3 regions of the Bradyrhizobium sp. ORS 111 genome follow, and region 3 is predicted to be linked to each of the others. Evidence: predicted binding sites of a transcription regulator. Region 3 holds the regulator's gene; each other region holds the start of a gene.
The links. The regulator PhoB, encoded in region 3, activates phosphate uptake and scavenging genes when phosphate is short. The targets are predictions, from matches to a motif close to TGTCATNNANCTGTCAT.
Positions count from the first base shown of each region.

Region 1: the regulator PhoB is predicted to act here: its motif matches at 3,160-3,176, upstream of P6U30_RS21575 (acetoacetate decarboxylase).
Region 2: the regulator PhoB is predicted to act here: its motif matches at 1,962-1,978, upstream of phnF (phosphonate metabolism transcriptional regulator PhnF).

Region 1 covers NZ_CP120701.1:4,596,387-4,601,939, forward strand. The annotation lists gene P6U30_RS21565 (thiolase family protein) at 1-586, shown strand, start outside; gene P6U30_RS21570 (MFS transporter) at 888-2,198, shown strand; gene P6U30_RS21575 (acetoacetate decarboxylase) at 2,215-2,997, opposite strand; gene P6U30_RS21580 (patatin-like phospholipase family protein) at 3,215-4,381, shown strand; gene P6U30_RS21585 (acyl-CoA carboxylase subunit beta) at 4,558-5,553, opposite strand, start outside.
Region 2 covers NZ_CP120701.1:5,816,784-5,822,336, reverse strand. The annotation lists gene phnE (phosphonate ABC transporter, permease protein PhnE) at 1-250, shown strand, start outside; gene phnE (phosphonate ABC transporter, permease protein PhnE) at 247-1,095, shown strand; gene phnF (phosphonate metabolism transcriptional regulator PhnF) at 1,208-1,933, opposite strand; gene phnG (phosphonate C-P lyase system protein PhnG) at 2,038-2,499, shown strand; gene phnH (phosphonate C-P lyase system protein PhnH) at 2,504-3,112, shown strand; gene P6U30_RS26845 (carbon-phosphorus lyase complex subunit PhnI) at 3,116-4,219, shown strand; gene P6U30_RS26840 (alpha-D-ribose 1-methylphosphonate 5-phosphate C-P-lyase PhnJ) at 4,216-5,100, shown strand; gene phnK (phosphonate C-P lyase system protein PhnK) at 5,093-5,553, shown strand, end outside.
Region 3 covers NZ_CP120701.1:7,642,892-7,648,444, forward strand. The annotation lists gene argF (ornithine carbamoyltransferase) at 1-574, opposite strand, end outside; gene P6U30_RS35345 (aspartate aminotransferase family protein) at 574-1,782, opposite strand; gene P6U30_RS35350 (GcrA family cell cycle regulator) at 2,267-2,779, shown strand; gene phoB (phosphate regulon transcriptional regulator PhoB) at 3,003-3,713, opposite strand; gene phoU (phosphate signaling complex protein PhoU) at 3,773-4,492, opposite strand; gene pstB (phosphate ABC transporter ATP-binding protein PstB) at 4,595-5,413, opposite strand; gene pstA (phosphate ABC transporter permease PstA) at 5,410-5,553, opposite strand, start outside.

The DNA of each region.
Region 1 (5,553 bases), 3.0 Mb from region 3:
CGTGCCGATCACCCTGGCCGAGAAGGCCGGGCCGCGCGTCATCGCCAACGACGAGCATCCGCTGAAAGTCGATCCGGCCAAGATCCCCGGCCTCAAGCCGGCGTTCCGCGTGGGCGGCACCATTTCGCCAGCCGCCTCCTCGGCCAATGCCGACGGTGCCGCGGCGCTGATCCTGGCGAAGCGCTCGCTCGCCGATCGCGACGGCCTGCCTGTTCTCGCCGAGATCAAGGGCCACGCCACCCACAGCCAGGAGCCGCAGTGGTTCACCACTGCGCCGATCCCGGCGATCCGCAAATTGCTCGACAAGGTCGGCTGGAGCGTCGGCGACGTCGATCTGTTCGAGATCAACGAGGCGTTCGCCGTGGTCGCAATGGCGGCGCAGCGTGACCTTGGAATCGACAGGGACAGGCTCAACATCAATGGCGGCGCCTGCGCGCTCGGTCATCCGATCGGCGCGACCGGCGCCCGGCTGATCGTGACGCTGCTGCATGCGCTGGAGGCGCAGAACCTGAAGCGCGGCGTCGCGGCGCTCTGCATCGGCGGCGGCGAAGCCACCGCGATCGCGGTCGAGCGGGTGACGCATTAGTCCCATGCACTGTCGGTCGCTCACCGTGATGCGTCCGACGTCATGGTCGTCATTGCGAGCGAAGCGAAGCAATCCATCGTGCCGCACACGCGGAAGCATGGATTGCTTCGTCGCTGCCGCTCCTCGCAATGACGAGACTGCACTCACGGCCTCTCAGGAGGATTTGCGTCGCAGCACGACTGCTCAGGAGTCCGAAAACGAGGGAACAATGTCATTTTAGACATGGCGCCCACGTGCCATAGTGAGCATCACGAATAAGACCCTCGCCGCTTTTCACCTCTCCAATTCACCTTGGACCCCAATGATCTCGAACTGGCTTGCTTCCGCCCTCGCCCGCCGCAACATCCACTACGGTTGGGTGATGGTCGGCGTCACCTTCCTGGCCGCGCTGATCTCGGCCGGTACTGTCGGCGCGCCCGGCGTCTTCATCGTGCCCTTACAGAAAGAGTTCGGCTGGAGCACCGCCGAGATCTCGTCGGCACTGTCGATCCGCTTCATCCTGTTTGGGCTGATGGCGCCGTTCGCCGCCGCGCTGATGAACCGCTACGGCCTGCGCAACGTGACGCTGGCGGCACAGTTGATCGTCGTGTCCGGATTGCTGGCGTCCCTGTTCATGACGCAGGTCTGGCAATTGATGCTGCTGTGGGGCGTCGTGATCGGCATCGGCACCGGGATGACCGCGCTGGTGCTGGGTGCGACGATCGCCGCGCGCTGGTTTGTGGCGCGGCGCGGCCTCGTGGTCGGCATCCTCACCGCGAGCGTCGCGACCGGGCAGCTCGCTTTCCTGCCGCTGCTCGCGACCATCACCGATCACTACGGCTGGCGTGTCGCGCTCGGGCTGGTCTGCGTCGTACTCGGCGTCGCCGCCTTTGCCGTTCTGCTGGTGATGCGCGACCGGCCGAGCGATGTCGGCCTGCGCCCGTTCGGCGACGACGGCACCGCGCCCCTCCCCTCGCCACCGCCGGCCCATGCGCCGATCCTGGCGGCCGCGCTCGGGACGCTGCGCGACTCCTCGAAGTCACCTGCGTTCTGGATTCTGTTCGCGACCTTCTTCGTCTGCGGCGCCTCGACCAACGGCCTCGTGCAAGTGCACCTGATCCCGATGTGTCTCGACTACGGCATTCCGCAGGTGCAGGCTGCGAGTTTGCTCGCCGCGATGGGCATCTTCGACTTCTTCGGCACCATCGTCTCGGGCTGGCTGTCGGACCGCTACGACAACCGGTATCTGCTGTTCTGGTATTACGGTCTGCGCGGGCTGTCGCTGATCTACTTGCCGTTCTCGGATTTCACGTTCTACAGCCTGTCGCTGTTCGCGATGTTCTACGGCCTCGACTGGATCGCGACCGTGCCGCCGACCGTGCGCTTGACCGCGCAGCGCTTCGGCGCCGAGCGCGCCAATCTGGTGTTCGGCTGGATCTTCGCCGGTCACCAGCTCGGCGCCGGCGCCGCAGCATTCGGCGCGGGCCTGTCGCGGACGATCTATCAGACCTACCTGCCGGCCTTCTTCATCGCCGGCGCGCTCTGCGTGATCGCCTCGCTGATCGTGCTGGCGATCGCACGGCAGCAGACCCAAGCCGAGGTGAAACCGGCGGTCAAACCCGCGGCGGCCTGATGCAAGCCGCGTCGTGCTATTCCGCGGCGAGGTCGGCCGGCATCGTCTCCACGACTTCCTTGTTGTAGTCGAGCACGACGCGGCCGAAGGGCAGCGTGAGATCGGCGAGGAAGTGATGCGCGCCGATCACGCGCTTGACCGGGAAATCCGCCACCGGCGCGTTGACATGGGGCACCAGATGCAGCCGGCCGGGCCCGATCCACGAGCCCTTGACCACGATGTCGGTGAGGTTGATCGCGACGAGCTGGCAGATCTCGAGCTGGCCGTCGACGCCCGGGATCATCTTCAGATTGATTTGCGTCTTCGACAGTGTGGCGCGGGTGATGTCGCCATTGCCGGCCATGCTCTCGTGCTTGTAGCCCATCGTGCCCATGGCGACGAGCTGCCCGGCATATTCCAGCGTGCCGGTCAGCGTGTCCTTGACGATCTCGAGCTTGGGATGGGCGTATTTCTTCGGAAAGCCCCAGATCTCACGGCCCGCGGCGATCGGCGGGTCGTCGTCAAGATACATCTGGCAGACGAAATTGACCTCTTCGCCATTGAGCCGCGCGGGGATCACGAGGCCGGACTCGGTGTAGCTGCCGAAGCCGGAGCTATCGGGCATCTTGATCCATTCGTAATGCACGATCGGATCGGCAACCGGCTCCAGCGGCTCGGGCAGGCCGGCGCGGATCAGCTCCGGGTCGGTCTCATAGGTGATGACCAGGAATTCGCGGTCGATGAAGCGGTATGGACCGGCTGGATAGCTCGGACCGGCGGCCGGCATCGACGGAAGCTTGAGCAGTTCTTCCCTGCGCATCGCGACAACCCCCTGCTTGAAATGTCGGCGGGGAGGCTAGCGACCCTGATTGACAGCGATGTGAGGGATTTCCGTCAGCCGCGTGACCTGCGCTTCGCAAGACAAGGCCATGCTCACCATGCAGGCAAGTGCGCCGGATACGGGCGGCACGGACGCAGCGGTTGTCATCACGGCGTCATGGCTCGGCTGAATTCTCGCCGCGCAAGGAGTGACGGTCATGGATGCGCGATCCCCTCACCTCGATACGATCGATCACGCGACGCCGGGCTGGCGGCCCGAAGGGTGCGATCGGGTCGCATTGGTCTTGCAGGGTGGCGGCGCGCTCGGCGCCTACCAGGCGGGCGTCTATCAGGCGCTGCACGAGGCCAATATCGAGCCGGATTGGGTGTGCGGCGTCTCGATCGGCGCGATCAACTCGGCGATCATCGCCGGCAATCCACCGGAGCGACGGCTGGAGCGGCTGCATACGTTCTGGGATCGCATCACCAGCCGCAAGATCTGGCACTACACCCCCGACGGCGACATCTTCCGCAAGGCGCGCAATCTCACCAGCTCATGGATCACGACCACGCTGGGACAGCCCGGCTTCTTCACCCCGCATCCGACCAATCCGTGGTTCAGCCCGACCGGCGCGCGCACCGCCACCAGCTACTACGACACCGCGCCGCTGCGCGAGTCGCTGCTCGAGCTGGTCGATTTCGGCCGCATCAATTCCAAGATCATGCGCTTCGCGGTCGGCGCCGTGAACGTGCTCTCGGGCAACTTCATCTATTTCGACAATGCCCATGACGAGATCATCCCCGAGCACATCATGGCGAGCGGCGCGCTGCCGCCGGCCTTGCCGATGGTCAAGGTCGGCACCGACCACTTCTGGGATGGCGGCATTGTCTCCAACACGCCGCTGCAGCATCTGCTCGACCAGGAGGACAGCCTGAACTCGCTGGTGTTCCAGGTCGATTTGTTCTCGGCGCGCGGCGCGCTGCCGCGCGACATCCAGGACGTGATGGCCCGTCACAAGGACATCATGTATTCGTCGCGCACCCGCTACAACACCGATGTCTACCGCAAGACCTATGCGCTGCGTACCGCCTTGCACCGCGCGCTGTCGAAGATCCCGGACGACGAGCTGTCGGAGGAGGAACGCCAGCTCAAGAAGACCAACAGCACCCTGCCCGGGATCACGCTGCTGCAACTGATCTACCAGCAGAAGGCCTATGAGGGCGACGCCAAGGATCACGAATTCTCGGGCACCTCGATGCGTGAGCACTGGGCGAGCGGACATGAGGACACCAAGCGCTCGCTGAAGCGCCGCGACTGGATCAAGATGCCCGAGAGCGGCATGGGCATCGTGATCCACGACGTGCATCGGGAGAGCGAGCCGTAGCCGATGGTCCTGAGCGTCATTGCGAGGAGCTCGCGACCAAATTGCAAAGCAATTTTGCGCTGAAGCGACGAAGCAATCCATGCTTCAGCAAGCGGTGACGTGGATTGCTTCGCGGAGCCTGTCATCGGGCGCGCATTCGCGCGACCCGTTGGCTCGCAATGACGATCGGCCGGCAGCTAAGGCCGCGTCACCATGTTGCCGGGCGGGCCCGGCGTGCGGATCGGCTCGGCGAGGCGCGCGAACTCGCACAGCAGCGAGCGCGTCTTGCGCGGGTCGATCACCTCCTCCACCCAGAACTTCTCGGCGGAGCGGAACGGCGAGCGCAGCTTGTTGAGACGGTCCTCGATCTCGCGCAGCTTCGCGGCGGGATCGGCCGCCGCCTCGATCTCCGCGCGATAGGCCGCCTCGATGCCGCCCTCGAGCGGCAGCGAGCCCCAATAGGCCGACGGCCAGGCGTAGCGCATCGAGAAGCGGTTGGCCGGCTGGTGCACCACGCCTGCGACGCCGAACGCATTGCGGATGATGATGGTGCACCAGGGCACCGTGCTCTGGTTGACCGCTGCCATCGCCCGCACGCCGTGGCGGATGGTCGCCGTCTTCTCCGCCTCGAGCCCGATCATGAAGCCGGGGCAGTCCATCAGATAGACCACCGGCAGATGGAAAGTCTCGGCGAAGTCGACCCAGCGCACCACCTTCTGGCAGGCGTCCGCCGTCCACGAGCCGCCGTAATGGAACGGATCGCTCGCCAGCAGCAGCACCGCCCGGCCCTCGATCCGCGCCAGCCCCGTGATCATCGGCCGGCCGAAATTGGCGCTGACCTCGAAGAACGAGCCCTTGTCGACCACCGCCTCGATGATCGGGCGCATCTTGTAGACCTGCCGGCGACTGCGCGGCACCGCCCTCAGCAGCGACTCCTCGGCCCGCTCAGGATCGTCGGTGCACGGGATCGTGGGCGGCAGCTCATAGACCGACGACGGCAAATAGGACAGGAAGCGCCGAGCATATTCGAACGCCTCCTCCTCGGTCTCGACAGCCTGGTCGATCCCGCCGGCGCGGGTCTGGATATCGGCGCCGCCGAGCTCCTGCTTGGTCAGATCCTGGCCCAGCCGCTTCACGACGGGGGGACCGGCGACGAACATCGCGGAATCCTTCGTCATGACGGAGTAATGCGT
Region 2 (5,553 bases), 1.8 Mb from region 3:
GCTGCCCCAGGTCGTGGCCGGATACGCCAGCTATGCGCTGCTGCGGTTCGAGATCAACGTGCGCGAGGCCTCGGTCATGGGCTTCGTCGGCGCCGGCGGCATCGGCCAGGAGCTCGTGGTCGCGATCCGCAAGTTCTACTATTCCGATGTCAGCGCCATTCTCGTGATGATCATCGTCACGGTGTTCCTCATCGACATCTCCACCGGTTGGCTGCGCGCCCGGCTGTTCGGCAAGGAGACGCGCCGATGAGCCAATTGCCGACGCCGAATACCGGTGAGCTGCGGGCGAAATATCCCGAGGTGTTCGAGCGGCCCGCCTCGGCGCGGCTGGCGACGCCGGCGATGATCGTGGCCGCGCTCGTGATCTTCGTATTTGGCCTCGTCGATCTCGATTTCTCGCCGACGAAGCTGATTACCGGCATCAGTCAGCTCGGCTGGATCACCATGATGATGATCCCGCCCAATCCCGGCTCGTCCTTTCCGCTCTACATGCAGGCGCTCGGCGAGACGCTGTCGATCGCGCTGCTGGGCACCACGCTTGCGGCAGTGATGGCGCTGCCGGTCAGCCTGCTGGCGGCGCGCAATATCATCCCGTCGAACCTGATCCGCTTTCCGGTGCGCCGGTTCCTGGATTCGATCCGCGGCGTCGATACGCTGATCTGGGCGCTGGTCTGGATCAACGTCGTCGGTCTCGGCCCGTTTGCCGGCGTGCTGGCGATCGCGGTGTCGGATTTCGGTGCATTCGGCAAGTTGTTCTCCGAGGCGATCGAGGGGGCCGATCGCAAGCAGGTCGAGGGCGTCAGGGCCTCCGGCGGCAATGCGCTGCATGAAATCCGCTTCGGCCTGCTGCCGCAGGTGCTGCCGGTCATCGCAGGCCAGGTGCTCTATTTCATCGAGTCGAATACGCGCTCGGCCACCATCATCGGCATCGTCGGTGCCGGCGGCATCGGTCTGCAGCTCGCCGAGCAGATCCGCGTGCTGGAGTGGCAAAAGGTGTCGTTCCTGATCCTGATGATCCTGATCGCCGTCGCCGCGATCGACTTCATCTCCAGCAAGCTCCGCTTCGCCATCATCGGGCGGAGAGCGGTCGCGTAGAGACCAAGCTCAGTAATTCGTAGGGTGGGCAAAAGCGCGCAGCGCCGTGCCCACCATTCTGGCTCGGCGCAGGAGAAGGTGGGCACGCTTCGCTTTGCCCACCCTACGGTCCTCAACCGTTCTCCACCAGAAATTCCACGCGCTCGGCGGCGAAGCGCGAGCGCTTGGTGACGAGCGGCTTGTCCGCGGTGTCGACGTCAGTGGCATCGACGACGAGCACCGCATGGCCCAGTGCGAGATTGAGCCGTGCCGCGTCAGTGGCGTCGACGATCGCTCCGGTGATCCGGGTCGAGGAACGCCGGTAGTCCTTCACGCCGTAATGCGCCAGCAGCTTCGTCATGGAGCGGACGTTGGCGAACACGCTGCCGGCGTCGGGAAACCGTTCGGCCGACAGCCAAGTGGTGGAGACGCAGATCGGGGTGCGGTCGGCGAGCCGGACCGACTCGATCCGGACCAGGGGAGCGCCGATCTTCAAGCCCAACTCGCGAGCGATCTCTCGGGTGGCGACGTCGTCACGGGCGTCGATTAACTGGCCGCGCGGTTCGTGTCCGCCGGCGCCGACGATCTCGGAAAATCGGGTGCGTGAGCGCAGCGGATAGGCGAGGCGCTGCGCCTCGACATAGGTGCCGCTGCCGCGCTCGGCGCGCACCAGGCCGCGTTCCGCCAGCGCCGCCAGCGCCCGCCGCACGGTGTGGCGGTTGACGCGGTAGGTCTCGGCAATCTCCATCTCGCCGGGCAGCTTTTCGCCCGCGACGAAGCGGCCGTCAGCGATGCCGCGCTCGATGCCGTCGGCGACCTGCCGCCACAAGGCGACGCCGGAACTTTCCTGCATGCTCATGGCGCCGTGATAGCAGAAATCTTCAGTTTGTCACGAAACAGTCATGGCGCTCCGCTATCAAGTTGTCTATTAACATAGACAACTTGAATCAGGCAAGGTTGCTTATGGCTTCGACCGGACCGAACAGCAAACAAGCGCAGCGCAAGGCCGCGATGGCGGTGCTGGCGCATTCCGGCGCGGCCGCGATCGCCGAGCGAATGCGTGAGATCGCGCTGCCTGCGCATGAAAATCTTCGCGAGCCAGAGAACGGCCTCGTGATGCTGCGCGGCCGGGTCGGCGGCGACGGCGCGCCGTTCAATCTGGGCGAGGCGACGGTGTCGCGCGCCGCGGTGCGACTTGCGACCGGCGAGGTCGGTTTCGGCTACACGCTCGGCCGCGATGCACAAAAGGCGCAGATGATCGCGCTGTGCGACGCCATGGTGCAATCGGCGGCGTTGTCCGGTGAGGTGGAGGCGAAGGTGATTGCGCCGCTGCGTGCGGCGATCGACGCTGAACGCGGCCGCAAGGCCGCCGAGACCGCGGCGACGCGGGTCGATTTCTACACGATGGTGCGCGGTGAGGGATGATACGATGACGACGGTTGCCGAATTGCCCGCAGGTTTTGCCGACAAGGTGCTGTCGGCGCAGTCGACGTTCCGCTCGGTGATGGACGCGATGGCGCGTCCGGGCAGCGTCCAGCGCGTCTCGGCGAGTGCGGGGACGCCCGCCGGGGTGATGCGCGGCACGGCTGCGGTCGCCTTGACGCTGTTCGATCACGACACGCCGATCTGGCTCGATGGCGCGATGTCGGCGACACCAGACGTCGCGCGATGGCTCAAGTTTCACACCAGCGCGCCGGTGATCGCGGATCCCTCGGTCGCCAGTTTCGCGCTGATCGGCGACGCCGCGAACCTGCCGGCGCTCGACCGCTTCGCTTTCGGCAGCAGCGAATATCCGGATCGCTCGACCACACTGATCCTGCAGGTGGACAGCTTGACGCGAGGACCGGCCTTCGAACTGAAGGGCCCGGGCATCGACGGCACCGCGCTGCTGCAAGCGATGATCCAGCCGCGCGACCTGTTCGCCCGGCTTGCGATCAACGAAGCCCTGTTCCCGCGCGGCATCGACGTCGTGTTGGTTGATGACGATGCGATTGCCGCGATCCCGCGCACCACGCGGTTGGTCGCAAGTGGAGTGTAAGCCATGTACGTAGCCGTCAAGGGAGGCGAACGCGCCATCGAGAACGCCCACCGCCTGCTCGCGCATGAGCGGCGTGGCGACCGCGATGTGCCGGAAGTGTCGCTGGCGCAGATCGCCGAGCAGCTTTCGCTCGGCGTCGATCGCGTCATGACCGAAGGCTCGCTCTATGATCGCGAGCTCGCGGCGCTCGCGATCAAGCAGGCGCGTGGCGACATGATCGAGGCGATCTTCCTGGTCCGCGCCTTCCGCGCCACGCTGCCGCGCTTCGGCGCGACCGAGCCGGTGAATACCGGCGAGATGCAGGTGCGTCGCCGGATCTCCTCGACCTTCAAGGACATTCCGGGCGGCCAGATCCTGGGGCCGACCTTCGACTACACCCATCGCCTGCTCGATCCGCAACTGGCCGAAGGTTTCGTACCGGAGCAGCCGGTGACGGCGGAAGCGTCGCAAGCGGCGACGCCGCGTGTGACCGACATCCTCGGGCGCGACGGCCTGATCGAAGGCTCGCCGCAGGCGGATGCCGACGCGCCGGTCGGCGATCTCACCCGCGAGCCGCTGAGCTTTCCGGCCGATCGCGACCTGCGGCTGCAGAATCTCGCGCGCGGCGATGAGGGCTTCCTGCTCGCGCTCGGCTATTCGACGCAGCGCGGCTATGGCCGCAACCATCCGTTCGCGGGTGAGATCCGCTTCGGCGACGTCGAGGTCGAGTTCTTCGCCGAGGACGCAGGCTTCGCCGTGCCGCTCGGCTCGATCGAGCTGACCGAATGTCAGATGGTCAATCAGTTCAAGGGTTCGGCGACCGAGGCGCCGTGCTTCACCCGCGGCTACGGCTTGGCGTTCGGGCAGAGCGAACGCAAGACGATGTCGATGGCGCTGGTCGATCGCGCGCTTCGCGCGCGCGAGCTTGACGAAGAGGTGAGCTCGCCGGCGCAGGACGAGGAGTTCGTGATGTCGCATTCCGACAACGTGCAGGCGACCGGCTTCGTCGAGCATCTGAAGCTGCCGCATTATGTCGACTTCCAGTCCGAGCTCGGCCTGTTGCGCAAGCTGCGGCAGGAATTCGCCGAGGCGAACCATTCGCCGGAAATGCGGGAGGCCGCGGAATGAACGCGCCGACTTACAACTTTGCCTATCTCGACGAACAGACCAAGCGGATGATCCGCCGCGCGATCCTCAAGGCGATCGCGATTCCCGGCTATCAGGTGCCGTTCGCGAGCCGCGAGATGCCGATGCCCTATGGCTGGGGCACCGGCGGCGTGCAGGTGACCGCAGCGATCCTAGGGCCTGACGACGTGCTGAAGGTGATCGACCAGGGCTCGGACGACACCACCAACGCGATCTCGATCCGCAAGTTCTTCGGCAAGACCGCGGGTGTGGCGACCACGACCTCGACAACGGAGGCGACCGTGATCCAGACCCGCCACCGCACTCCCGAGGCGCCGCTGCATGCGGGGCAGGTGCTGGTCTATCAGGTGCCGATCCCGGAGCCGCTGCGCTTCCTCGAGCCGCGCGAGACCGAGACGCGGCGCATGCACGCGCTCGCCGAATACGGGCTGATGCATGTGAAGCTCTACGAGGACATCGCGCGGTTCGGCCACATCGCGACCGCCTACGCCTATCCGGTGAAGGTGAACGCGCGCTATGTGATGGATCCGTCGCCGACGCCGAAATTCGACAATCCGAAGATGGACAATTGCCCGGCGCTGCAACTGTTCGGCGCCGGCCGCGAGAAGCGCATCTACGCGATCCCGCCGCACACCACCGTGGTCTCGCTCGATTTCGAGGACCATCCGTTCACGCGTTACCGCTTCGATGCGCCATGCGCGCTGTGCGGCGCCGACGATTCCTATCTCGACGAGATCGTCACCGACGACAAGGGTGGGCGGATGTTCGTCTGCTCGGACACCGATTTCTGCGAGCAGCGCCAGGCAGCCGGTCATCACGGCGCGCTCGGCGCAGCGCCGCACAAGGAGAAGGCGCATGTCTGAGCAGTCGCACCCCGACAACGACCAGCCGCTGCTGGTCGCCGAAGGGCTTGCCAAGAATTACGGTCCGCTCGCGGCCTGTCGCGACGTTTCCTTCTCGCTCTATCCCGGTGAGGTGCTGGCGATCGTCGGCGAGTCTGGATCGGGCAAGTCGACCCTGCTGCAGCTTCTGTCGGCGCAGCTCGCGCCGAGCGCGGGGCGGGTGTCCTACCGGATGCGCGATGGCGTGCTGCGCGATCTCGCCGGCCTTGGCGAAGCCGAGCGGCGCTTCCTGTTCCGCACCGATTGGGGCTACGTGCACCAGGATCCGGCGCAGGGGCTGCGCATGGCGGTCTCGGCCGGTGCCAATGTCGGCGAACGGCTGATGGCGGTCGGCTGGAATCACTACGGCCGGATCCGTGACACCGCATCGACCTGGCTCGAGCGGGTCGAAATCGATGTCGGCCGCATCGACGA
Region 3 (5,553 bases):
TCGGCGCGAGCTCCGGTGGGGTCGCGACGTTGAGATTGAACTTGAAGCGCTCGGCGGCGTGCGCCCAGGAGGCGAGCACGTTGTTGTCGTCGCCGGTCCAGGCCACTGTCTTGCCCTCGATCGACCCGCGATTTTCCTCGAAGGTCATCAAGTCGGCCATCACCTGGCATGGATGGGAGCGGCGCGTCAGCCCGTTGATCACGGGAACGGTGGCGTGCGCTGCGAGTTCCAGCAACGCATCGTGGTTGAGGATGCGGATCATGATCGCGTCGACATAGCGCGACAGCACGCGTGCGGTGTCGGCGATGGTCTCGCCGCGGCCGAGCTGCATCTCGGCGCCGGTCAGCATGATTGATTCACCGCCGAGCTGGCGCATGCCGACGTCGAACGAGACCCGCGTACGGGTCGACGGGCGCTCGAAGATCATCGCCAATGTCTTGCCTTCGAGCGGCTTCTTGCCCCTCTCATGGGCCTTCAGCTTCGCCTTCATGGCGGCGCCGGCCGAGAGCATGTTGCGCAGCTCGCCGAGCGGCAATTCGTTGATGTCGAGGAAGTGGCGGACCGGCTTGCTCATCATCCGGCCGCCTTCTTCGGCTGCGCCGCCGACAGCGCGGAGCAGGCGCGCTCGAGGCTTCCGATGGCGTGGTCGATTTCGGCCTCGGTCACGATCAGGGGCGCCAGGAATCGGACGACATTGTCGCCGGCGCCGACAGTGAGCAGCTTCTGCTCGCGCAGTGCGGTGACGAGATCGCCCGATGGCACCACGGCCTTGACGCCGATCAACAGGCCTTCGCCGCGCACATCCGAAATCACGCCGGGATAGCGATCGACGACCGAGGCGAGCTTCTGCTTGAGCAGCAGCGACATCTTCTGCACGTGATCGAAGAAGCCAGGTTTGAGCATCACGTCCAGCACGGCATTGGCCGCCGCCACCGCCAGCGGATTACCGCCGAACGTCGAGCCGTGCGAACCCGGCGCCATGCCGGCCGCAGCATTTGCGCTCGCCAGAACCGCGCCGATCGGGAACCCGCCGCCGAGCGCCTTCGCGAGCGACATCACGTCGGGCGTGACGCCGACGCGCTTGTAGGCGAACAATTCGCCGGTGCGGCCCATGCCGGTCTGCACCTCGTCGAACGCAAGCAACAGGCCGTGTTCGTCGCAGAGCTGGCGCAGCGCCTTGAAGAAGGCTTGCGGCGCCGAACGCACGCCGCCCTCGCCCTGCACCGGCTCGATCAGGATGCCGGCGGTGTGCGGCCCGATCGCCTTCTTCACCGCCTCGATGTCGCCATGCGGAACCTGGTCGAAGCCGTCCATCGGCGGGCCGAAGCCCTCGAGATATTTGGCGGAACCGGTGGCGGCGAGGGTTCCCAAGGTGCGGCCATGGAACGCGCCTTCGAAAGTGATGATGCGGTAGCGCTCGGGATGTCCCTTGGAGAAGTGATAATGGCGGACCAGCTTGATCACGCCTTCCATCGCTTCCGCGCCGGAATTGCAGAAGAACACGTAATCGGCAAAGCTCTGCTCGCAGAGCCGCGCGGCGAGCGCCTCGCCGTCCGGACTCTTGAACAGGTTCGACATGTGCCAGAGCTTGGTCGCCTGTTCCTGCAGCGCCTTGACCAGATGAGGGTGCGCATGCCCGAGCGCGTTCACCGCGACGCCCGAGGTGAAATCGAGATAGCGGTCGCCGTTGGTCGCGATGAGCCAGGCGCCCTCTCCGCGCTCGAAGCCGAGATCGACCCTGGCGAAGACGGGAAGCAGATGCGACGTGGCGCTATTGGTCATGGCAATCACTGACGGGTTTGAGGCCGACAATTGCCGCGTGCCTTAACGCCAGCGCAGCAACGGCCAGCTTCGGAAAACAAAACGTGCCGCCTTTTCGGGCGGCACGTGGAAGGCATTGTATGCTGCGGGCAGTCGCTGTCAATCGCCACGAAGTGGCCTTCCTGCAGTGCGAAACGCGCGCAATCCCGAGCATACCGGTGAGGTGGAAAAGCCTCATTGCAATGCATAAATGTCGGAACATGTGGACGCGCTGCCGCGGACTCTTGCGCCAGAGTCACGCCATATTGTAGCGTTTGGCCTGTCGGATACGACATCTCGTGCGGCAGTACTGGACCCTCTAAGTAGCTTTCGTTCTGCGTACACGTTCGGGCGCAAAACCGCGTCCGGCGAGGGCTAAGGGATTCTGACCGCAGGGATATTTGTCAGATTTGGCTCGCAGCGCCGCTCCGATGACTGGCCGGCGCAAGGCGAAGGGAAGAATGCGATGACGGTATTGACCTGGTCCGATGATCGCGTCGAGCAGCTCAAGAAGCTCTGGGAGGCGGGCCTGTCGGCCAGCCAGATTGCGGCGGAACTCGGCAATGTGACGCGAAACGCCGTGATCGGCAAAGTGCATCGGCTTGGCCTATCCGGCCGTGCCAAGGCCCCTTCCACCGCTGCCCCGCGACAGCGCAAGGCCCGTCCCGCCCAACATATGATGCGGGTGGCGCGCCCGGTCTCGCGCGGCAACACCGCGCTCGCCCACGCCTTCGAGGTCGAGCTGGAGCCGGATCCGGTCGCCTATGACAATGTGGTGCCGATGAGCCAGCGGCTGTCGCTGCTCGAGCTGAACGAGGCGACCTGCCACTGGCCAGTCGGCGACCCCTCGAGCCCTGAATTCTTCTTCTGCGGCGGCAAGGCGCTCACCGGCCTGCCCTATTGCGCGCACCACTCGCGCGTCGCCTACCAGCCGGCTGCCGACCGGCGCAGGCCCGCCAACAAGCCGCCGACCCGGTGAGCATCATAGGCCGTGGAAACAAAATCCCCGCGCAAGCGGGGATTTTTTTGTGAGGGGACTACCTCTACGTCACAGCGTCGTCCTGCCGCAGGCCGGGACCCATCCGCCGCGGCTTGTGTTGTGAACAGGACTCGTCGTTCCGACTTCGCGCAACAAATTGCATTCGGGGTTATGGGTCGCGGCTTTTGCCGGGACGACGCTGTGGTTATCTGCTGCCCGCGCCTTACGGCTGCGGCTCCGCCTTGGCGAAGCGGTCGTCGAGCGCATAGCCGGCACCGCGCACGGTGCGGATCGGATCCTGCTCGCGGCCGGGATTGAGCAGCTTACGCAAGCGGCCGATGTGCACGTCGACGGTCCGCTCGTCGATATAGATGTCGCGGCCCCAGACGCTGTCGAGAAGCTGCTCGCGGCTGAACACGCGGCCGGGATGCTCGAGGAAGAACTCGAGCAGGCGATATTCGGTCGGGCCGAGATCGATCGGCCGGCCCGAGCGCGCGACGCGGCGCTTCTCGCGGTCGAGCTCGATATCGCCGTAAGTCAGGACGGTGGCGAGCCGCTCAGGGCTCGCGCGACGCAACAGGCCCTTCACGCGCGCCAGCAGCTCCGGCACCGAGAACGGTTTGACGATGTAATCGTCGGCGCCGGTGGCGAGGCCCCGCACCCGCTCGCTCTCCTCGCCGCGCGCCGTCAGCATGATGATCGGAAGCTGCTTGGTCTCAGGCCGCGCCCGCAGGCGGCGGCACAGCTCGATGCCGGAGAGGCCCGGCAGCATCCAGTCAAGCACCACGAGATCGGGAACACGCTCCTTCAGCCTTGTGTCGGCGTCGTCGCCGCGTCCGACCGTCTCCACGTCGTAGCCTTCCGCGTCGAGGTTGTAGCGCAACAACGTCGTCAGCGCTTCCTCGTCTTCGACTACCAGAATGCGTGCGCTCATCGGTCTATGTTCTTTCTCTGTGTTGATCCGTTGCCCGAGAGGCGAACCAAACACCTCAGCTAGCCGTTACCCGGCACCGTGGTGGCAAAGGTGGTCATGTCGCCCTTCGGGCGCTTGTCGGTGATCTGCTGGCCTTCGATCATGTAGAACACGGTTTCGGCGATGTTGGTGGCGTGGTCGCCGATCCGCTCGATGTTCTTGGCACAGAACATCAGATGGATGCAGAACGAGATGTTGCGCGGATCCTCCATCATGTAGGTGAGCAGTTCGCGGAACAGCGAGGTGCAGATCGCGTCGACCTCCTCGTCGCCCTTCCAGACGGTCATCGCGGCCGGCAAGTCGTGCGCGGCGTAGGCGTCGAGCACCGACTTGACTTGCGACAGCACCAGATCGGTCATGTGCTCGAGGCCGCGGATCAGCTTCAACGGCTGGAAATCGCTCTCGAGGGCCGCGACGCGCTTGCCCATGTTCTTGGCGAGATCGCCGATCCGCTCGAGGTCGGTCGCCACCCGCATCGCGCTGACGATCTCGCGCAGGTCGATCGCCATCGGCTGGCGACGCGCAATCGTCAGCACCGCGCGCTCCTCGATGATGCGCTGCAGGCCGTCGATCTCGACGTCGGCGGCAACGACGCGCTTGCCGAGCGCGACGTCGCGGCGGATCAGTGCGTCGACGGACTCGGTGATCATGCGCTCGACGAGGCCGCCCATCTCGGCGACCAGGCGGGTGAGTTCCTGCAGATCGCTGTCGAATGCCTTGGCGGTATGTTCAGAAACCATCGCTTGCTCCTTCAATCATGATCCGGCCGGATCATGATCTCATTTCCTTGTTTGAGCATGATCTCATCGGAAAACCGGGTCTCCACTTTTCCGGATCATGCTCTAGCCGAACCGGCCGGTGATGTAGTCCTGGGTCCGTCGGTCGCTCGGCGAGGTGAAGATCTTGTTGGTGTCGTCGAACTCGATCAGTTCGCCAAGATACATGAAAGCGGTCTTGTCAGAGACGCGCGCCGCCTGCTGCATGTTGTGGGTGACGATCGCGATCGTGTAGTCCTCGGACAGTTCCTGGATCAGCTCCTCCACCTTGGCGGTCGAGATCGGGTCGAGCGCCGAGCACGGTTCGTCGAACAGGATCACCTCGGGCCGCACCGCGACGGTGCGGGCGATACACAGGCGCTGCTGCTGTCCGCCGGACAGCGAGAGGCCCGAGGCGTTCAGCTTGTCCTTGACCTCGTTCCACAGCGCACCGCCGCGCAGCGCCTTCTCCACGCGACCGTCCATCTCGGACTTCGAGATCTTCTCGTAGAGGCGGATGCCGAACGCGATATTCTCGTAGATCGTCATCGGGAACGGCGTCGGTTTCTGAAACACCATGCCGACCCGCGCGCGCAACAGGTTGAGGTCAAGCTTGGGGTCGAGAATGTTGGTCTGGTCCAGCATCAACTGGCCGACGGCGCGCTGACCCGGATAGAGATCATACATCCGGTTGAAGATGCGCAGCAGGGTCGACTTGCCGCAGCCCGACGGGCCGATGAACGCCGTGACGCGGTTGGTGCCGAGCGTCAGGTTGATGTTCTTCAGCGCGTGGTGCTCGCCGTAGTAGAAGTTGAGATTGCGCACCGTCACTTTCGGCGGCGCCTCTGGAAGCGGCACCTGGGGGACGTGGCTCGCGGCAGTCATCGAAACGGAAAGCTCGGTCATTTTGCAGCCCTTTCGGCACCTAGGATGCGCGCACCGATATTGAGCGCGAGCACGGTGAAGGTGATGAGCAGTGCACCGCTCCAGGCCAACTCCTTCCAGTAGGCATAGGGGCTCTGCACGAAGTTGTTGATGGTCACCGG